One region of the Mesobacillus stamsii genome, then DNA from elsewhere that is predicted to be linked to it. Evidence: a T-box and tRNA genes for the amino acid it is inferred to sense, from the RefSeq annotation. Region 1 holds a T-box; the other holds one or more tRNA genes.
The links. A T-box is a leader RNA that pairs with one kind of tRNA and senses whether it is charged. The one in region 1 lies ahead of J2S25_RS11595 (valine--tRNA ligase), so its partner is inferred to be a tRNA-Val.

Region 1 (9,442 bases):
GCGCTCAGCTTCTCGCCCAGCGTCCGGATCTTGAAATGAAATGGATTCGCGGAAATATTGATACGAGGCTAGCGAAGCTGGAAACAGATGAGTATGATGGGATCATCCTTGCAGCTGCCGGTTTAAAACGGATGGGGTGGGCAAGTGATGTTGTCACTGAATTTATCGAACCGGACATCTGTGTGCCGGCAGTTGGCCAGGGTGCGCTTTCGATTGAATGCCGCAGTGATGATACAGAACTTCTTGAGCTTCTTGAGAAATTCACTTCAGCAGAAACAAGCGCAACAGTAAAAGCAGAGAGGGCATTCCTTCACAAGATGGAGGGCGGCTGTCAGGTGCCAATTGGTGGATATGCGCATTTCAATGACAACGAAGAAATCGTTCTGACGTCCATTGTTGGATCTCCAGATGGAAAAACAATCTTTAAAGAGCAGGTAATTGGAACGAATCCAGAAGAACTTGGAAAGCAGGCTGCCGATCGTTTAATCAGTCTGGGAGCAAAAGATTTGATTGATAAGGTGAAACTGGAGCTTGATGGAGAATGATCGCCGCTTTTTCGCTGCAAAATAGAACTGTCCTGATTCCGCGGGGAAAGGCCCATGCGAAACGTTTCTCTGAATTGGTTGCCAGACATAGAGGGATTCCTGTGGAAATCCCTCTTATTGCCTTTCAGCCGGTTGCAGCTACGCAAAAACTGCTGGAAACACTTCAGGGCTTACATCATTATGATTGGATCATTTTCACAAGCAATGTTACAGTGGAAACCTTTTTTTCTTTTTTTGAAAAAAAGAAGCCATCGCTTCCAAAAATAGCTGTGATTGGTGACAAAACAAAAGCCTCCCTTGAGGAAAGGGGAGAAAAGGTAGACTTTCTCCCTCAAGAGTATGTTGCAGAAAGATTCACGGAAGAATTTTTGCCATATGTGAAAGCTGGCGATAAAGTCCTCATCCCAAAAGGGAACCTTGCCAGGGACTACATTTCTTCGTCCTTGAAGAAAAAAGGTGCTATCGTGGAGGAGATTATTATCTATGAGACCTATCTTCCTCAGGACAGCAAGGACAAGCTCGTTCAGATGCTAAGTGAGGAAAGACTTGATATACTTACCTTTACAAGCCCTTCTACAATCGATCACTTTATGGGAATTGTAGAGGACTATCATTTAAGAGACAAGCTTGCGCATTGCATTGTTGCCTGCATCGGTCCTGTGTCGAAAAGAAAGGCTGAGCAATGGGGTTTGAAAGTTGATGCGATGCCGGAGAAATACACCGTGGAAGAGATGCTAAAAAGCGTTGCCGAGTATGTAAAAATTGGAGGGTAATTTATGAAACACCTTGAATTCAGCCGCCATCGCCGGCTTCGTCAGTCTGCGAACATGCGCGCACTTGTACGTGAAAATCATCTTCGCACCGAAGACTTGATTTATCCGCTTTTTATCGTAGAGGGAGAGAATGTGAAGACGGAAGTTTCGTCTATGCCCGGTGTCTATCATTTATCGCTTGATCGCCTGAAAGCAGAAATCACCGAAGTAGAAGCATTAGGAATTAAATCGGTGCTGCTGTTTGGTGTTCCAAAGGAAAAAGACGAATTAGGCTGCCAGGCATACCATGACCACGGAATCGTTCAGGAAGCCACCCGTGTAATCAAAAGGGATTTTCCAGATATGGTGGTCATCGCCGATACATGCCTGTGCGAATACACAAGTCATGGTCACTGCGGCGTCATCGAGAATGGCAAGGTGTTGAATGACCCGTCATTGGAGCTGCTTGGTAAGACTGCTGTCAGCCAGGCTAAGGCCGGAGCAGATATCATTGCACCGTCCAATATGATGGACGGATTCGTTGTCGCGATTCGCTTTGCGCTTGATGAAGCTGGTTTCCAGGATGTGCCGATCATGTCCTATGCAGTCAAGTATTCTTCCGCATTTTATGGTCCATTCCGTGAAGCGGCAGAGAGTACGCCGCAGTTCGGTGACCGCAAGTCCTACCAGATGGATCCAGCCAACCGCCTAGAAGCAATGCGCGAAGCGGAATCCGATGTAGCCGAAGGTGCTGACTTCCTAATCGTCAAGCCTGGCATGCCGTATCTTGATATTGTCCGCGACGTAAAAAATAATTTTAACCTGCCAGTGGTTATTTACAATGTCAGCGGCGAGTATTCAATGGTAAAAGCAGCAGCACAAAACGGCTGGGTGGATGAAAAGAGCATTGTCATGGAAATGCTCACTGGTATGAAGCGTGCAGGCTCAGATTTGATTATCACCTATCACGCGAAGGATGCAGCACGCTGGCTGCAGGAACAGTAATTTTAGCTGGAGTGCTGTGAAAAATAAAGGAAACAAGAGTAGCTAGATTATAGAAATGAGGGATACTATGCGCTCATATGATAAATCGATAAAAGCTTTCAAACAAGCGGTGGACTTATTGCCAGGTGGTGTTAACAGCCCTGTTCGCGCGTTTAAATCCGTTGATATGGATCCGATTTTCATGGAAAAAGGCAAGGGGTCAAAAATCTATGATATTGATGGCAATGAATATATCGACTATGTATTATCATGGGGACCGCTAATCCTCGGCCACACCAATGATCGCGTTGTCGCCGGGATCAAAAAAGTAGCAGAGCTTGGGACGAGTTTTGGAGCGCCTACAGTTATTGAGAATGAACTGGCTCAGCTTGTCATTGACCGGGTACCATCGATTGAAATGGTGAGGATGGTATCTTCGGGAACAGAAGCAACGATGAGTGCCTTGCGCCTGGCGCGCGGGTATACTGGCCGTAACAAAATTCTGAAGTTTGAAGGCTGCTACCATGGACATGGCGATTCGTTGCTCATCAAAGCTGGCTCTGGTGTCGCTACGCTCGGTTTGCCTGACAGTCCAGGTGTTCCTGAGGGTGTCGCTAAAAATACGATTACTGTACCTTACAACAATCTGGAGAGTGTTCGCTACGCATTTGAACAGTATGGGGATGACATCGCCGGTGTAATCGTGGAACCGGTTGCCGGAAATATGGGTGTTGTGCCGCCAGTAGAGGGCTTCCTAGAAGGTTTGCGCGAAATCACCTCACAGTATGGCACCGTATTGATTTTCGATGAGGTGATGACAGGCTTCCGAGTAGGGTATCATTGTGCGCAAGGTTATTACAATGTAACGCCTGACCTGACATGTCTTGGAAAGGTAATCGGCGGAGGACTTCCAGTCGGTGCCTACGGTGGAAAACGGGAAATTATGGAGCAAATTGCTCCGAGCGGTCCAATTTACCAGGCGGGAACCCTATCAGGGAACCCACTGGCGATGACTGCCGGACTCGAGACTTTGAAGCAGCTTACTCCTGATTCCTACAAAGAATTTGAGCGTAAAGCAGATATCCTTGAAACAGGACTGAAAGCCGCGGCAGAAAAATATGGAATTCCGCATATTATTAACCGTGCAGGCTCCATGATCGGCATCTTCTTCACCAATAAAGAAGTGATCAACTACGAAGCAGCCAAGACATCGAATCTAAAATTCTTCGCCGCCTATTATCGGGAAATGGCAAACGAAGGAGTGTACCTGCCACCATCTCAATTTGAAGGCTTATTCCTGTCGACAGCACATACAGACGAAGACCTGCAAAAAACAATCGAAGCAGCCGAAAAAGCATTTGCCAAGCTGCAGAATCACTAAACGAAAAGACACCCTTCACTTGGAGGGTGTCTTTTCGCATGAAAGGTACCCTTATGTAGGTGGGAATGCTCGCATAAGGGTATCTTTCCGCATGAAAGGTACCCTTATGGAGGAGGAAATGCTCGCATAAGGGTATCATTCCGCATGAAAGGTACCCTTATGTAGGTGGGAATGCTCGCATAAGGGTATCATTCCGCAAGAATGGTACCCTTATGTAGGAGGAAATGCTCGCATAAGGGTATCATTCCGCATGAAAGGTACCCTTATGTAGGAGGAAATGCTCGCATAAGGGTATCATTCCGCATGAAAGGTACCCTTATGTAGGTGGAAATGCTCGCATAAGGGTATCATTCCGCAAGAAAGGTACCCTTATGTAGGAGGAAATGCTCGCATAAGGGTATCATTCCGCATGAAAGGTACCCTTATGTAGGTGGGAATGCTCGCATAAGGGTATCATTCCGCATGAAAGGTACCCTTATGGAGGAGGAAATGCTCGCATAAGGGTATCATTCCGCAAGAAAGGTACCCTTATGTAGGTGGGAATGCTCGCATAAGGGTATCATTCCGCAAGAATGGTACTCCGTTCCAATCAACAGCCCCGATGATCCGCCAAACTAAAATAGGACCGGGCGCAGTTTGCCCGGTTTTGCTTACTTTTAACGAATATACCATTCTATATATCAAAGGCTGCACACGCCAACTCCTTTTTATGTTCTAAATGATCATAAAAGCAAATTAAGGTTCATAAAGTGTTAATGACATAGTGATTTTACGTTTAAGGAATGAAAGGAGGAGTCGCTTTGTCTCAGGGGAATCCATCGTACCTGCGATTTTCACTAGAGGAGTCAGTGTGGTTTCAAAGAGGACAGGAAGTCGCAGAGCTTGTCTCGATTTCACTCGATCCGAATATAACGATCCAGGAAAATGAGCAATATGTTTCTATTCGCGGATCTCTAGAGCTGACTGGGGAGTATACATGCTATGAACAACAGCAGGAGGAGGAAGAACAATTATCGGCGCTTAAGTACGTCCATTCTGTCATGGAGAGGGAAGAAGGGTTATTTGAATTTCTTCACCGCTTCCCGGTAGATATCACCATTCCGAAAAACCGGATTGAAAGTATTTATGACATTGATATCCATGTAGAAGCGTTCGATTATGCTTTTCCAGAAAAGGAGCGCCTGAAGCTGAATGCTGATTTGGCAATTACCGGTCTATATGGAGAGCAGCAGCATGAAGCGGTTAACGAAGAAAAAGAGGAACTGGAAATTAGTTACCGTGAAAATGAAATAGAAGAGGAGGCCGAGGCAGACATCAATCCATCAAGAGAAGCGGATGAACAGGATTTTCCAGATCCCCCGGCGTACTCTTTTGTTCAGCAGAATGAAGCGTTGAACCAGCAAGAGGAAGATTCCTATGAGGATGAATTATATGCGCCGTTCAGGGCAGAAGCGAAAAAAACAGCTGCAGCGAAACTGGATCCACAGACTCAAGAACAACCAGAACTAGAACCACAGGCTCAAGAACAACCAGAACCAGAACCGCAGACTCAAGAACAACCAGAACCAGCATTTGCTTTTCAGGATTTTAGAGGGGAGCAAGAGGTCGAAGTTGAGCAGGAGGCAGAAGAAGAAGAATCGATACCAGAAAACATGTCTGCTGAAGTGGAAGAAGAATCGGTAGAAAGTTCCTCTTCTCCATTGATGAAAAAGAAAAAACCGAACATGAAAAAAGGCATCTCCATAGCTGAATTTTTAGCGCGGAAAGAAGAGGAAACGGAAGTAGCGAAAATAAGAGTTTGCATCGTCCAGCAAGGAGATTCGCTTCAATCGATTTCGGATCGCTATGATGTATCTGTACAACAGCTGTTGCGAGTCAACCATTTGAACATCGATCATGAAGTACAGGAAGGCCAAGTATTATATGTACCTGGTGCGGCTATTCACCAATCTTAATAAGGAAACAAAGCAATGCCTTGTCCAAAAGGAAGCTGGTTGTCAGGGCTCGGCTGGATTGTGACAACTAATAGGTAAGTTGGGCAGGTGTATACAAGCACCTGCCCAACTATATTCATCGATAGAAGTTTCAGAAAGTAGGCGAGGGATCCGATGGATGAGCACAATCATTTAAATGAAGTATCTGCTGTGTTGAAACACTATCCAATCGAGCCCTATTTTGCGGAAGGATTTGGAAAAATAAAGAAGATCTATACGAAATCAGGTATCTTTGCTTTGAAAAAGATCCATCCGTATGAAGGGTCCGATTTTATCAAGCATATCCAGACTCTTTATCAAAAAGACTACAACAGGATCGTTCCTGTTTATCCATCAAGCGACGGCAGATATGCCATTTTGCATAACAATTCACTCTATTATTTAATGCCATGGGTGCCAAATGCTAACAGGGAGGATCAATCGGAAAAGCATAAGCAGCTGTTCAGGGAGCTGGCAAGAATGCATACCCTGTCAGCTAAGGAACTGGAAATCAGGCCGGAAGTGAAGCAAGAGCATTATGAGAACACTTTGAAAGAATGGGAAAAAGAAGAAGAATTTGTAAATGGGTTCCTTGAAAGCTGTGAGAACAAGACTTATATGTCTCCATTTGAATTAAACTTTTGTCTGTATTACATCCAGATTCGGCAGGCGATACAGTTTGCCAGAATAAAGCTGGAGACGTGGAATGAAAAAACGAAGGAACAGAAGAAAACAAGGACGGTGACATTACACGGAAAAGTCTCACCAGAGCATTTTTTGTTTGATGAAAGAGGATACGGCTACTTCATCAATTTCGAAAAAGCAAGGATAGGTTCTCCCATTCAAGATTTGCTGCCATTTCTGGCAAGGTCGTTAAAAACGCAGCCAAAGTATGGGGACGAAGTCATTGACTGGATTTATGTATATCTGAAGCATTTTCCTTTCCGGGATGATGAAATGCAGTTATTCATGAGTTATCTTGCTTTTCCATCCGGCATTATCCGGGTTGCAGAGACTTATCATCAACGCAAGAAGGACGTAGATGAAAGGAAATTTGTTCAGAAGCTGCAGCGTCAATATTGGCTCTTGAACAACACTGGCTATGTAGTAACGAAAATCGACGATCTCGAAAAGCAGAAAGAGCAGGCAAAGCAAGAGGGAGCTCAGAGCTGAATGCAGCAGCTCTTAGGCTCCTTAGAAAATGTCAAATTTGATTGCCAAAGCGATCAGAATGAAAATGGACAGCAGAAAAACATCGAAGGTCGACGGGAAGAAAAGGGTTCTTAATCCTTGAAAGACACAAAAAGGAATAATTAGTTGCGCGGATACTGCCCTCGTCGTCCTCGCCCATTTGGGGAGTGAATACGGATTATACCTATTTCTTTTCATAGCCATCCCTCCAAGCAAATATGATATCCTATTTTTATTCTATGAGGCATTGGCCCAAGATGTGCCGATTATTGGCACAGAACGTACCTAAAAGAATAAAATAAAGGAAAATAGGAAAGGATGATTGACGTCAATCATCTTTTTTAGGTAGTATTACTAATATAAATAAAGCAAAGCATGGATAGGGAAGAGTACATGAGCAATCCGCTTGAAGAGAGGAAGTCCAATTGCTGGGAGGACTTCTAAGCCGGAACCATGGAAGGTCGCCCTTGAGCATCGCCTGGGAACGGAATGACTCTCAGTAACAGGCGACGGTGAAGAGCCGTTATCCAGATTTGAGCCAGCGACAGATGTTTTTACCGTTGCTGGAAAAAAAGGTGGTACCGCGAACATACTCCATTCGTCCTTTTATGGCGATTGGAGTTTTTTTATTTTTACAAAAGGAAAAGCAGTTGATAGGAGGAAAAAATGATGGAAGAGAATTTGTCGATGCCGACTAAATACGATCCGTCTGCAATTGAGCAGGGACGCTATGAATGGTGGGTTAAGGGAAAGTTTTTCGAAGCAAAGGATGATGAAACGAAGAAACCTTATACTATTGTGATTCCGCCGCCAAACGTAACTGGGAAGCTTCATCTCGGCCATGCATGGGATACTGCGCTGCAGGATATCCTTACGCGGATGAAGCGGATGCAGGGCTATGACGTACTTTGGCTGCCGGGAATGGACCATGCCGGGATTGCCACACAGGCAAAGGTGGACGAAAAGCTACGAAGCCAGGGCATCAACCGCTACGAGCTTGGCCGCGAAAAGTTTTTAAAAGAAACATGGAAATGGAAAGAAGAATACGCGCAGCATATCCGCAAGCAATGGTCTAAGCTAGGACTTGGCCTCGATTACAGCCGGGAGCGCTTCACTTTGGACGAGGGCCTTTCGAAGGCTGTTAAAGAAGTATTCGTATCTTTATACCGCAAAGGGCTGATCTACCGCGGCGAATACATTATCAACTGGGACCCGGCAGCTAAAACAGCTTTATCTGATATTGAGGTTATCCATAAAGATGTCCAGGGTGCCTTCTACCATATGAGATATCCTCTGGCTGATGGCAGCGGACATATCGAAATCGCTACGACCAGACCGGAAACGATGCTTGGTGATACGGCGGTTGCGGTCCATCCGGAAGATGACCGTTACAAGCATCTGATCGGCAAGACGGTCATTCTGCCAATCGTTGGCCGCGAGATTCCGATTGTCGGCGACGATTATGTTGACATGGAATTTGGCTCTGGGGCTGTGAAAATCACGCCGGCACATGACCCTAATGACTTTGAAATCGGCAACCGCCATAAACTGGAAAGAGTTCTTGTCATGAACGAAGATGGCTCGATGAATGCTAAAGCCGGCAAGTACCAGGGCATGGATCGGTTTGAGTGCCGCAAGCAAATCGTCAAGGACCTTCAGGAAGCAGGCATTCTTTTCAAGATGGAAGAGCACCTGCACTCTGTTGGGCACTCAGAGCGAAGCGGAGCGGTTGTGGAGCCGTATTTATCCACTCAATGGTTCGTTAAAATGCAGCCGCTTGCCGACGAAGCAGTTGCGTTGCAAACCAAAGAAGAGAAAGTACACTTCGTCCCTGAGCGCTTTGAAAATACGTATATGCGCTGGATGGAAAATATTCGTGACTGGTGTATTTCCCGCCAGCTATGGTGGGGCCACCGGATTCCAGCCTGGTATCATAAGGAAACAGGCGAGATATATGTTGACCATGAGCCTCCTCTTGACCCTGAAAATTGGGAGCAGGATCATGACGTTCTAGATACATGGTTCAGCTCGGCCCTATGGCCATTTTCGACGATGGGCTGGCCGAATGAGGAGGCAGCTGATTATAAGCGCTACTATCCAACCGATGCACTCGTTACAGGGTATGATATTATCTTCTTCTGGGTGTCAAGGATGATTTTCCAGGGACTTGAATTCACAGGAAAGCGTCCATTCAAGGATGTTTTGATTCACGGACTTGTTCGTGCAGAAGACGGTCGGAAAATGAGTAAATCACTTGGAAACGGTGTCGATCCGATGGACGTCATCGACCAGTACGGTGCCGACTCCCTCCGCTACTTCCTGACAACAGGAAGCGCGCCGGGGCAGGACCTTCGCTTCAGCACGGAGAAAGTGGAAGCAACCTGGAACTTTGCAAATAAAATCTGGAACGCATCACGATTTGCGTTAATGAATATGAATGGGCTCCAATATGATGAAATCGATTTGAGTGGCGAGAAATCGGTTGCTGACAAATGGATTTTGACAAGGTTGAACGAAACAATTGAAACAGTGACAAGGCTGTCGGACCGTTATGAATTCGGTGAGGTAGGCCGCGCACTTTATAACTTCATCTGGGATGATCTTTGTGACTGGTAT
Region 2 (9,442 bases), on a different contig from region 1:
TCAACAAGCTGTTCAGCCTAGTGAAAATTTCGCTTAAATATCCCCCTGCAGAAAAAATTGTCACAAATGAAAAAATCAATGTCGGATTCACAAAAGGAATTGCTTCTGTCAGTCCTTCAAGGGCGTCACCGAAAAAAAGATAAAGAATCGTGATAACACCCGAAATCACCAATCCGTATAAGTAAATTGTTTCTATCGGCATGCCCAATCACCCCTCGCTAAAATCGAAATTCCTACCCTCCCTTATTCCATATATTTCTTGATATGTAATACGATTGGACCGGAAAAAAGTTTCAAGCTTTATTAAAATAATTCATTTCTCCTTCACTGGATGCAAATTAGTCCTTGACCGAAAATAAGCTTAGCGAAAAAAGACCGCAAAGAGATTCGATGGAAATCGACCCTCTCTGCAGTCTAAATCTGTTTGCAGGCTTCCTGGCATTATTTTTTATTTTTCTCCTGTTCATTGCTTGCCGCTTTCTCCAGTCTCCTGAATCTCCTTAAATCTGCCGGTCTAATTGGCAATGGTTCTTTTTTCAGGAGCTTAAGGATCGAAAATATCAACAGCAGAAGCAAGACTGTAAATGGAAGTGCGGCAATTAAGGAAGCAGTCTGTAAAGCTTCCAGTCCACCGGCGTATAGAAGGACTGCAGAAATAGCAGCCATTAGTGTACCCCAGACAATTTTAGCAAAAATGGGAGGATTTAAGCTTCCAGATGTGGTCATACTTGCAAGGATATAGGTTGCTGAATCTGCTGAAGTGACCAGAAATGTGAAAATCAAAATAATCGATAGAATCGATAGGATGGTTGACATTGGCAAAACTTCAAATGTCTTGAATAAAGCAGATGTTAAATCAGCATCGACTGCTGCAGCAATACCCGTGTCATTCTGCAGATCATTCCATAATGCCGTCCCGCCGAATGCGGCAATCCATAGACAAGCGATCACAGGAGGAATCACCATGACACCAAAAATATATTCGCGTATTGTTCTGCCCTTTGAAACCCGGGCCACGAATGCCCCAACAAATGGCGACCAGGCAATAGCCCATGCCCAGTAGAAGATTGTCCAGTCCCTTGTCCAGGTTCCTTCCTGGTAAGGCTGCAGCCTGAGACTGTACTGAATGAAGTTGGCAAAATAATCCCCGATTGCAAGTGTGAAGCTTTCCAAAATAAAAACAGTAGGCCCGGCAATCAGAACGAACAATAAGAGAACCAGGGCAAGTCCTAGATTTAGATTGCTCAACATCGCAATTCCTTTATTAAGCCCAGTGGAAGAAGAGATCATATAGGCAATGAAAATGACTAAAATAATCCCCAATTGAATCATGATTGAATTCTCCGTATCAAAAACAGCATTCAATCCGCCATTCATTTGCAGAACACCAAGCCCCACAGATGTGGCGATTCCCATCACCGTTGCAATAACTGCGAGTGTGTCAATCGTATTTTTCACTACAGGCTTTGTACCTGTAATCGGCTCAAGAGCTGTAGAAACCAAGCCGTCTTTTTGTTTCCTGAACTGAAGGAAACCAATTACCAATCCAACAATCGCAAACACGGACCACTGACTTACACCCCAGTGAAAAAAGGAATATCCCATCGCAACTCTTGCTGCACTGCGGGATTCCCCTTCTATATTTGAAAACGGAGTAGCGAAGAAATGACTCATTGGTTCTGCGATTCCCCAGAAAACAAGCCCTGCTCCGAATCCAGCTGAAAAAAGCATGCCAATCCAGGTGAAAAAGGAGAATTCAGGTTTTTCTCCTTCACCGCCAAGCCGGATGGATCCATATTTACTAACAGCCAGTCCAATCAGGAATAAAACAATAATGAACACGGCAAGCAAATAGAACCAGCCAAAATTCACCGTCGTAAATCGAAACAAATCACCAGCTACCGCGCCAAATCTCTTAGGCATGGCAGCACCAACTACGACGAACAATAAGATCACCGCAGCTGAAACTGTAAAAACAAAGTTCGATAAAATATTTTTGAGCATGTCAGCCTCCATAAGATCGATGATTTTTCCGTAATGCAAAAAGAAAAGCGCAAGCGCCTTGGTCAGCCCCGACAAACGCTGCCCGCCTAGAATGCCACGTCCTGTGCCTCGGATGGCCGACCAGAGAAGTCGTTCTTTCTTATTCTTTTTAGTTAATTTGTATTCTGCATTCTTTTTCCCTTAAATATCCTCAACGCAACGAACTTTTCCCGCTTGTTCCCGTCCAATAAACAAACGCTTAGAAGCCTAAGCGTTCAAACATTAAAAAATATTGCTTAAAAACTCACGTGTGCGTTCTTCTGTTGGATTTTCAAAAAACTCTTCTGGCCGTCCGACTTCGACGATTCTGCCTCCATGCATGTATACAACCCAATCAGCCACCTCGCGGGCAAATCCCATTTCATGTGTGACGACGACCATCGTCATGCCTTCTTCTGCAAGCTCCTTCATCGTTGTTAAAACTTCTCCAACTAATTCAGGATCGAGAGCTGAAGTTGGCTCATCAAACAACATGATGTCAGGTTTCATCGCTAGGGCTCTTGCAATAGCTACCCTTTGCTTTTGTCCACCTGACAGCTTGGATGGATATACTTTTTCTTTATCAGCAAGTCCAACCTTTGCAAGCAGTTCTTTTGCCTCTTTGATCGCCTGTTCCTTGCTGACACCCTTCACATGGACTGGTGCCTCCATAATGTTCTCAATCACGTTTTTATGAGGAAATAGGTTAAAGTGCTGGAAAACCATGCCGATTTTCTGGCGTACTTTATTCAAATCATGGCTATCAGCATTAATTTCCTCCCCTTCAATGATAATTTGCCCATTATCTTTGATTTCCAAAAAGTTCAGGCAGCGTAGCAAGGTGCTTTTTCCCGAGCCGCTGGCGCCAATCAGGCAGACCACGTCACTTTCTTTGACATTTATATCGACATCCTTCAATACATGAAGATCGCCAAATGATTTATTCAATTTCTTAACTTCAATCATATCCCGTCCGTCCAAATTTATTTCCTCCTTAGTCACTTACGGATAGTTTTTTCTCAAGCAATCTAACTACAATAGATATCAAATAAACAAGGAATAGATAGTAAACGGCAACTATGAGCAAATAGGTCATATTGTCAAAATCGTTTGATCCCATTGTTGTTGCGACATTGAATAATTCATACATTCCAATGAAGGCTGCTAGTGATGAATCCTTGAGGCCGATGATGAATTGATTCCCAAGCGGAGGCAGGGCACGGCGAAAAGCTTGTGGCAGGATAATTCGTCTCATGCTAAGGGATCTGCTCATTCCTAGAGACCGACCTGCTTCCATCTGGCCTTTGTCAATGGATTGGATAGTTCCTCGGAAGATTTCCGCAATATACGCCCCGTTATGGAAAGCAAGACCAAGTGCTACTGACCAGAAGGCCGATATATTAAAACTCGTCATTCCAAAATAGAAGATAAAAATCTGGACAATTAATGGAGTTCCTCTAACCAGATAAATATAGGCATCCGCAATCCATTGCAATACTTTGACTCCTGAAATTTTTAAAAAGGCGAAAAATAGCCCAATAAAAATTGCGATTAAAATCGAAATTGCTGTAACTTGCAACGTGAGCATCATGCCTTTGAGAAAGACATCATACGTGGCAAAAAAAACATCTATAACATGCGTTAGGCTTGGCAAAATACATTCAACTCCCTATTGGCTCATATTCATTCATTCATGTTATCAAACAGGATATTTAAGCAGAAACGAATGTGCGGGATAACCGCACATTCGCCAAAGTTAACAACCTATTATTCCGGTTTGACCGTGATGTCTTCACCAAAATAGTTTTCACTGATTTTTTTCAACGTTCCATTTTCTCTCAAAGTATCCAAGGCTTCGTTGACTTTTTTCAGCAGTTCATCGTTGTCTTTGGCTATTGCAATTGCCTGTTCGCTTCGGCCAAGAAGCTCTTTGCCTTCAATCTCAAGGCCGGCGCCAATTGCTTCCTTACCTGTAATAAAGTCCGTTATAACAGCGTCGTGCCTGTTGTTGGCTAACGCTTCTAAAGCAGTTACGTCACTGTCATAAAGCACAATATTATCTGTCACTTCTTCAGCTGATGTTGCATAAGTGGACCCTTTTGCAACAGCTATTTCCAATCCTTCTAAATCTGAAAGCTTCTCAACCTTACTGTCAGGTCTGACAAAAATCTGCGGTCCCGAATAGTAGTATGGAGTAGAAAAATCAACATGCTGCGACCGTTCTTCATTGATGGTATGACTTGCCACAGCAGCATCAAAGCGTCCTGTTTTCACACCTTCCACAATGCTTGCAAACTTGAATTTTTGTTGGTTCGGTTCTAGACCGAGCTCCTTAGCGACTGCTTCGGCGACATCGATGTCAAAACCAGTCATCTGTCCCTCTCCATTCGTTACGCTGAATGGCTTGAATTCACCCGAGGACGCAAAAGTGAACTTTCCGTTCTCAGCCAGCTTCATTCCGCCTGCACCGGATGTCGTTTCCTCGCTGCCACAAGCAGCCAGTAGACCTGAAATTGCCACCATAGAAATAATTAACGAAACTATTTTCTTCACTGTTTAAAACTCCCCCTCATAATCTATAAACTTTTTATCTGTTAATCGGCATCATAAAATTATATGAAAACCGCAACATTCAACCTTGCAATCATCTACCCTCTTTTCTTCCGAACGAAACTTTTTCTGCAAAACAGTTCTTTTGACCTCTTACACAGGAGTTTCATGGACAAGAATATATTTATAAATATAATTGTAACAATCGTGTAATATTCATACAAAATCCTAATTGTCTGATAATTAACGAAAATAGGGGCTAATACTTCTTCTCCTTCACTCTGCTTGGCGAGCCTCCCTATTCCCGTCCTATACTCATCGATGCGCTCGATTCTTCATTGTACGACAAGATATGCGGAAAAAACACACTATATAAAAAAAGCCAGAACCACTAAATGCATGGCCTGGCATTACTCTAAAGATGTTATGAAGTTTTCACAGGGGTAGACAATAAAAATGGACGCGATCAAACTCCGGTGAAGTCAATAACGATCCTTACAACCACCTAAAACCTTTTCGTTCTTCTCCTTCTTCTCCCACATCAGAGTTGCTTTCTTCTTTTCTTTCATGCTCTTCATCGGTATCAAGTGCCTGACTTCTTCGCGGACCAAAAAAAGCGAAGGGGTGCCTTCTTTCTCCTTGCTGCTCTCTTTCCCCGTCGTGAATAATTTCTACTTCCTTAGCGTAGATTGTCAGATGATCCACATGAATTTCCTTGCCCGGTTTTTCCTTTGACATCATTTCACCTCCAGTATTTTTGTTCAGTACTATTCTATTCTTTCTCCATAGAAAGGGTATAGGCAATAACTTTTCTCTTTTTTCCATAATGAGGAAGTTATATCTTGATTTTTAAGTTCCTGAGTTCGTTTATAATCATTCACCTGGGGAAAAATTCAACAGACTATTTTTTAATCCTATGAAGGAGGTTCTGACTTCATGTTCGGTTTTTCAGATTTTTTAAGTTTTCTCCTTGCCCTATTTTTCATTTATCCGATTGTTTCACTCGTCCATGAATTAGGACATTCCTTCTTTGCATGGCTGTTCGGCGGCAAATTCAGTTTTTCACTTGGACGAGGGAGAACAGTTTTTAAAAAAGGACCCTTTATCTTGAATAGCATGTATTTTTTGGATGCCTTTTGCGAATACGGCCAGTTAAAATGGAATAATAGGCTTACCCACTTTCTAGTCCATGCCGGAGGAGTAATTTTTAATCTTGGCTCCGTAGTGGTCCTAAACATTCTGATTTCCAAAAATATCATAGAACCTCAAACATTTTTTGTCCAATATTCCTATTTTTCAGTCTGGTTGGCAGCTTTTTCGTTGATACCAGTCGATTATGGAAATGAAAATTACAGTGACGGCCTTTCCATTTACCACGTCCTTAGAAACCATAAATGGCCAAAATTAACCGGGTAAAGAAGAAAAGCCTGAATCCCTTGTTAATCAAAGGATTCAGGCGTCAATTCCAATATGATTCCTACTGGGTTCGAACCAGCGACCTCTACCCTGTCAAGGTAGCGCTCTCCCAGCTGAGCTAAGGAATCGTTATAATTTTGTCCTGCTTGATGAGGACATTTATTACTATAAACTGAATTCAGCATCGTGTCAACAATATTATAGTGTGAATGGTTCTTGAAAATATCTTTTCGATTATGCAAGAACGGAAGAATGAGAAGAAAGAAGCCCCATATAAAGCGGACTTCTTCTCAAAATTAACTTGCTATACTTGCCTTAGGGGTATTTTTTCTCTTGCTCAGTAATTGCAAGGCAATGATTAATATAAATGAACCTAGACCAATAATATCGGAAATTTTCTCTGGATAAATTAGCAGCAATCCGCCAATCATTGCGATAACTCTTTCATACCAGAATAGACTCCTTAACCAATGCCCGATAATGCCTGCTCCAATTAATATCATTCCTGATAACGCAGTAAAAACTACCCAAATCAACTCATACCACGTTGTATCTATCATCAGCATTTGAGGTGACAAAACAAAAATGTAAGGAATGATAAAGGCAGCAATTGCCAGTTTTGATGACATTACCCCTGTTTTTAGAGGTTCTCCGCCCGATACACCAGCTGCTGCAAATGCTGCGAGTGCTACAGGGGGCGTAATATCCGCGATAATTCCAAAATAGAAAACAAATAAATGTGCTGATAAATCCGGTACTCCAAGCAAGATGATTGCCGGTGCTGCAATGGTAGAAGTGATAACATAATTTGCAGTTGTTGGTGAACCCATCCCCAGAATTAGGGAGGCAATCATAGTAAAGAACAATGTTGGGATCAATGCTCCTCCAGCAAGATCCAATAGACCATTTGCAAGCTTCAACCCAAGACCTGTTTTCGTTACAACACCTACAATAATACCTGCTGAAGCCGTTGCAGCTACAACACCAAGTGCCGAACGCGCTCCATCTACAAGAGCCGCTATTATTCCTTTGAATCCTATCCGTGTTTCTTTTCTAATCGCACTTACCACTACGGTAATCAAAATACTCCAAATAGCTGATCTCATAACGCTCATGCCAGTTAACATCAAAACCATGATAGCCACAATCGGAAAGAGCAAATAAAGCTTGGAGAAAATTTCTCTCCGTCCAGGAATTTCATCATCCGTTAAGCCTCTAAGCCCTACTCTTTTTGCTTCAAAATGGGTCATGATCCAAATTCCGGTAAAATAGAGAACAGCAGGGATAGTTGCCGCTTTTGCAATGTCCCAATAAGTGATCCCGCCGCCAATAAATTCAACCATTAAGAACGCAGCTGCGCCCATTATTGGAGGCATTAGCTGACCACCTGTTGAAGCAGAAGCTTCTACAGCACCAGAGAATTCCTTTCCGTACCCCAATTTTTTCATCATTGGAATAGTGAAAGCTCCAGACTGAACAACGTTTGCAACCGAACTTCCGCTAATTGTTCCTTGTAAAGCACTAGAAAAAATCGCAACCTTCGCTGGTCCGCCAATTCTCTTTCCGGCAATAAACACGGCAAGATCATTAAAATATTGGCCGACACCTGTTTTTTCTAGAAAGGATCCAAACAATAAGAATAAAAAGATGAATGTGGACGAAACACCTAACGGGGTCCCAAGAATCCCCTCGGTTGTAAAGAACATCGTTTGAATCAAGCTGTCAAAATCCAATCCACGATGTGCCAGGAATCCAGGCATATAAGGTCCATATACTGCGTATGCCATGAAAAGAGCGGCGATTACCATGATTGGCAGCCCCACTGTTCTTCTGGTAGCTTCAAGAACGAGCACGATTGCAGCAAGCCCAATAGAAAAATCAACTGGTGTAAGTCTCCCAACCCGATTTACCAGCTCGTCTATCATTACAGGCCAATATGCACCGACCACCACTGCAAGCAAAGCTAATAGGATGTCAAACCAGGTAACTTTATTTTTCGAAAGGTTTTTTTTACGGGCAGGAAACAACAGAAAGATTAGTGCAAGCGCAAATCCCAAATGGATCGATCGCTGAAGCTGTGCTGTTAATACACCGAATATAGAAGTGTACAGCTGAAATAGCGAGAAGGTTAACAACAAGATAAATACAATTGTCCCGATTATCCCTTTTAATTTCCTTGAAGCAGCTTCTGGATCGTATTTCTCCATCAGTTCTTGCTGCTGTTCTAGCGTTAATGTATCATGGTTCGTTGTGCTCAAGGATATTCACTCCTCTTAATTGCTGTAGTAAGTTTATTTTTTCCACTTGTATTTTGACGCTTGTCCCAGGTTCAATTGCTTTTGACAACGGAAAAGATAAATTATCTTGAACAAAAGTATGATTCGCGCGAACTTTTCCGACACGCAGGATGAAATTATCAAACCTTCTGTTCATATTTTTTATATAATATTTGCCATCCTTCATTTCAAAGCTTTCCCCTTCTGCTGGTTGGGATGGCATTCCGATTGCAAAGTCTTCGTATTCTAATTCATATTGGCGAATTTCCCTTTGCTCCGTAATTTGATAGCTTTCTATCACATCTGAAAGGTGGATGGAATGCGTATATTTTATCTTGAAACGATCGCCCTCTGAGATTGGGATAAAACACAGGATTTCCTCTCGCTCCGGTTGAATAAAAACAAGAGCTGTTTTATATGGTATGTAAAAGAAACTGAACGCCAATAAGAGAAAGAGGAACACTAGAATGAAGAGAAATCTCTTCCTAAGTAATTTCATTTTCTTCCGCCTCGCCCGTCTGCTATCCATTTACGAAACTGTACGAACATCAATCAAAAAAAGGGACCGGACAGAGGAACCTTGAAAGTTATTGTCCGGTCAAAGTCTATTTATTAATTAGCAGCCTTGATTCCCTTTTCGTCAAAATATTTCTGAGCTCCTGGATGAACATCGATTCCTACACCATTCAGAGCGTTTTCTGGGTTAATTTGTTTTGCTTTTGCATGTTGAACCTTATCCAAATTTTCAAAGATCGCTTTCGTGATGTCATAGACAACTTCATCAGAAAGTCCTGCTTTTACAACAAGCATTGCCTGAACTGCAACAGTCGGAACCGCTGCACTAATTTTATACGTTCCGCTACCAATTTCTTCTTTAGTGTAATATGGATATTTCTCGATGAGTTTATCTGCTTTGTCAGCATCCACTGGTACAATCACAACTTTGTCTGTAGCAGACAATTCTTCTACCGCCGCAGTAGGATGACCCGCAGTTACGAACGCTGCATCAATATTTCCATCTTTGATGCCATTAACTGATTCATCGAAGCTTAAATCTTGCTTTTGAATGTCGTCAAGAGACATACCATACACCTCAAGGATTTGCTCAGCATTTGCTGCTGTACCAGATCCGGGAGCACCGATGGAGATTTTCTTACCTTTTAGGTCTTCAACGGTCT

Region 2: it encodes a tRNA-Val, which carries the amino acid that the T-box ahead of J2S25_RS11595 (valine--tRNA ligase) is inferred to sense. The anticodon was not compared.

The regions. Positions count from the first base shown of each region.
Region 1 covers NZ_JAUSUN010000013.1:26,419-35,860, forward strand. Annotated here, with positions in the region: gene hemC (hydroxymethylbilane synthase) at 1-545, shown strand, start outside; gene J2S25_RS11565 (uroporphyrinogen-III synthase) at 542-1,318, shown strand; gene hemB (porphobilinogen synthase) at 1,322-2,302, shown strand; gene hemL (glutamate-1-semialdehyde 2,1-aminomutase) at 2,370-3,662, shown strand; gene spoVID (stage VI sporulation protein D) at 4,463-5,617, shown strand; gene ysxE (spore coat protein YsxE) at 5,771-6,808, shown strand; gene J2S25_RS20160 (YszA family small membrane protein) at 6,830-7,030, opposite strand; T-box leader at 7,194-7,435, shown strand; gene J2S25_RS11595 (valine--tRNA ligase) at 7,493-9,442, shown strand, end outside.
Region 2 covers NZ_JAUSUN010000008.1:75,871-85,312, forward strand. Annotated here, with positions in the region: gene J2S25_RS08650 (NfeD family membrane protein) at 1-202, opposite strand, end outside; gene J2S25_RS08655 (BCCT family transporter) at 442-2,004, opposite strand; gene J2S25_RS08660 (amino acid ABC transporter ATP-binding protein) at 2,266-2,988, opposite strand; gene J2S25_RS08665 (amino acid ABC transporter permease) at 3,017-3,676, opposite strand; gene J2S25_RS08670 (transporter substrate-binding domain-containing protein) at 3,790-4,575, opposite strand; gene J2S25_RS08675 (hypothetical protein) at 5,068-5,313, opposite strand; gene J2S25_RS08680 (zinc metalloprotease) at 5,509-5,988, shown strand; tRNA gene J2S25_RS08685 (tRNA-Val) at 6,044-6,116, opposite strand; gene J2S25_RS08690 (TRAP transporter permease) at 6,285-8,195, opposite strand; gene J2S25_RS08695 (DUF1850 domain-containing protein) at 8,227-8,763, opposite strand; gene J2S25_RS08700 (TAXI family TRAP transporter solute-binding subunit) at 8,877-9,442, opposite strand, start outside.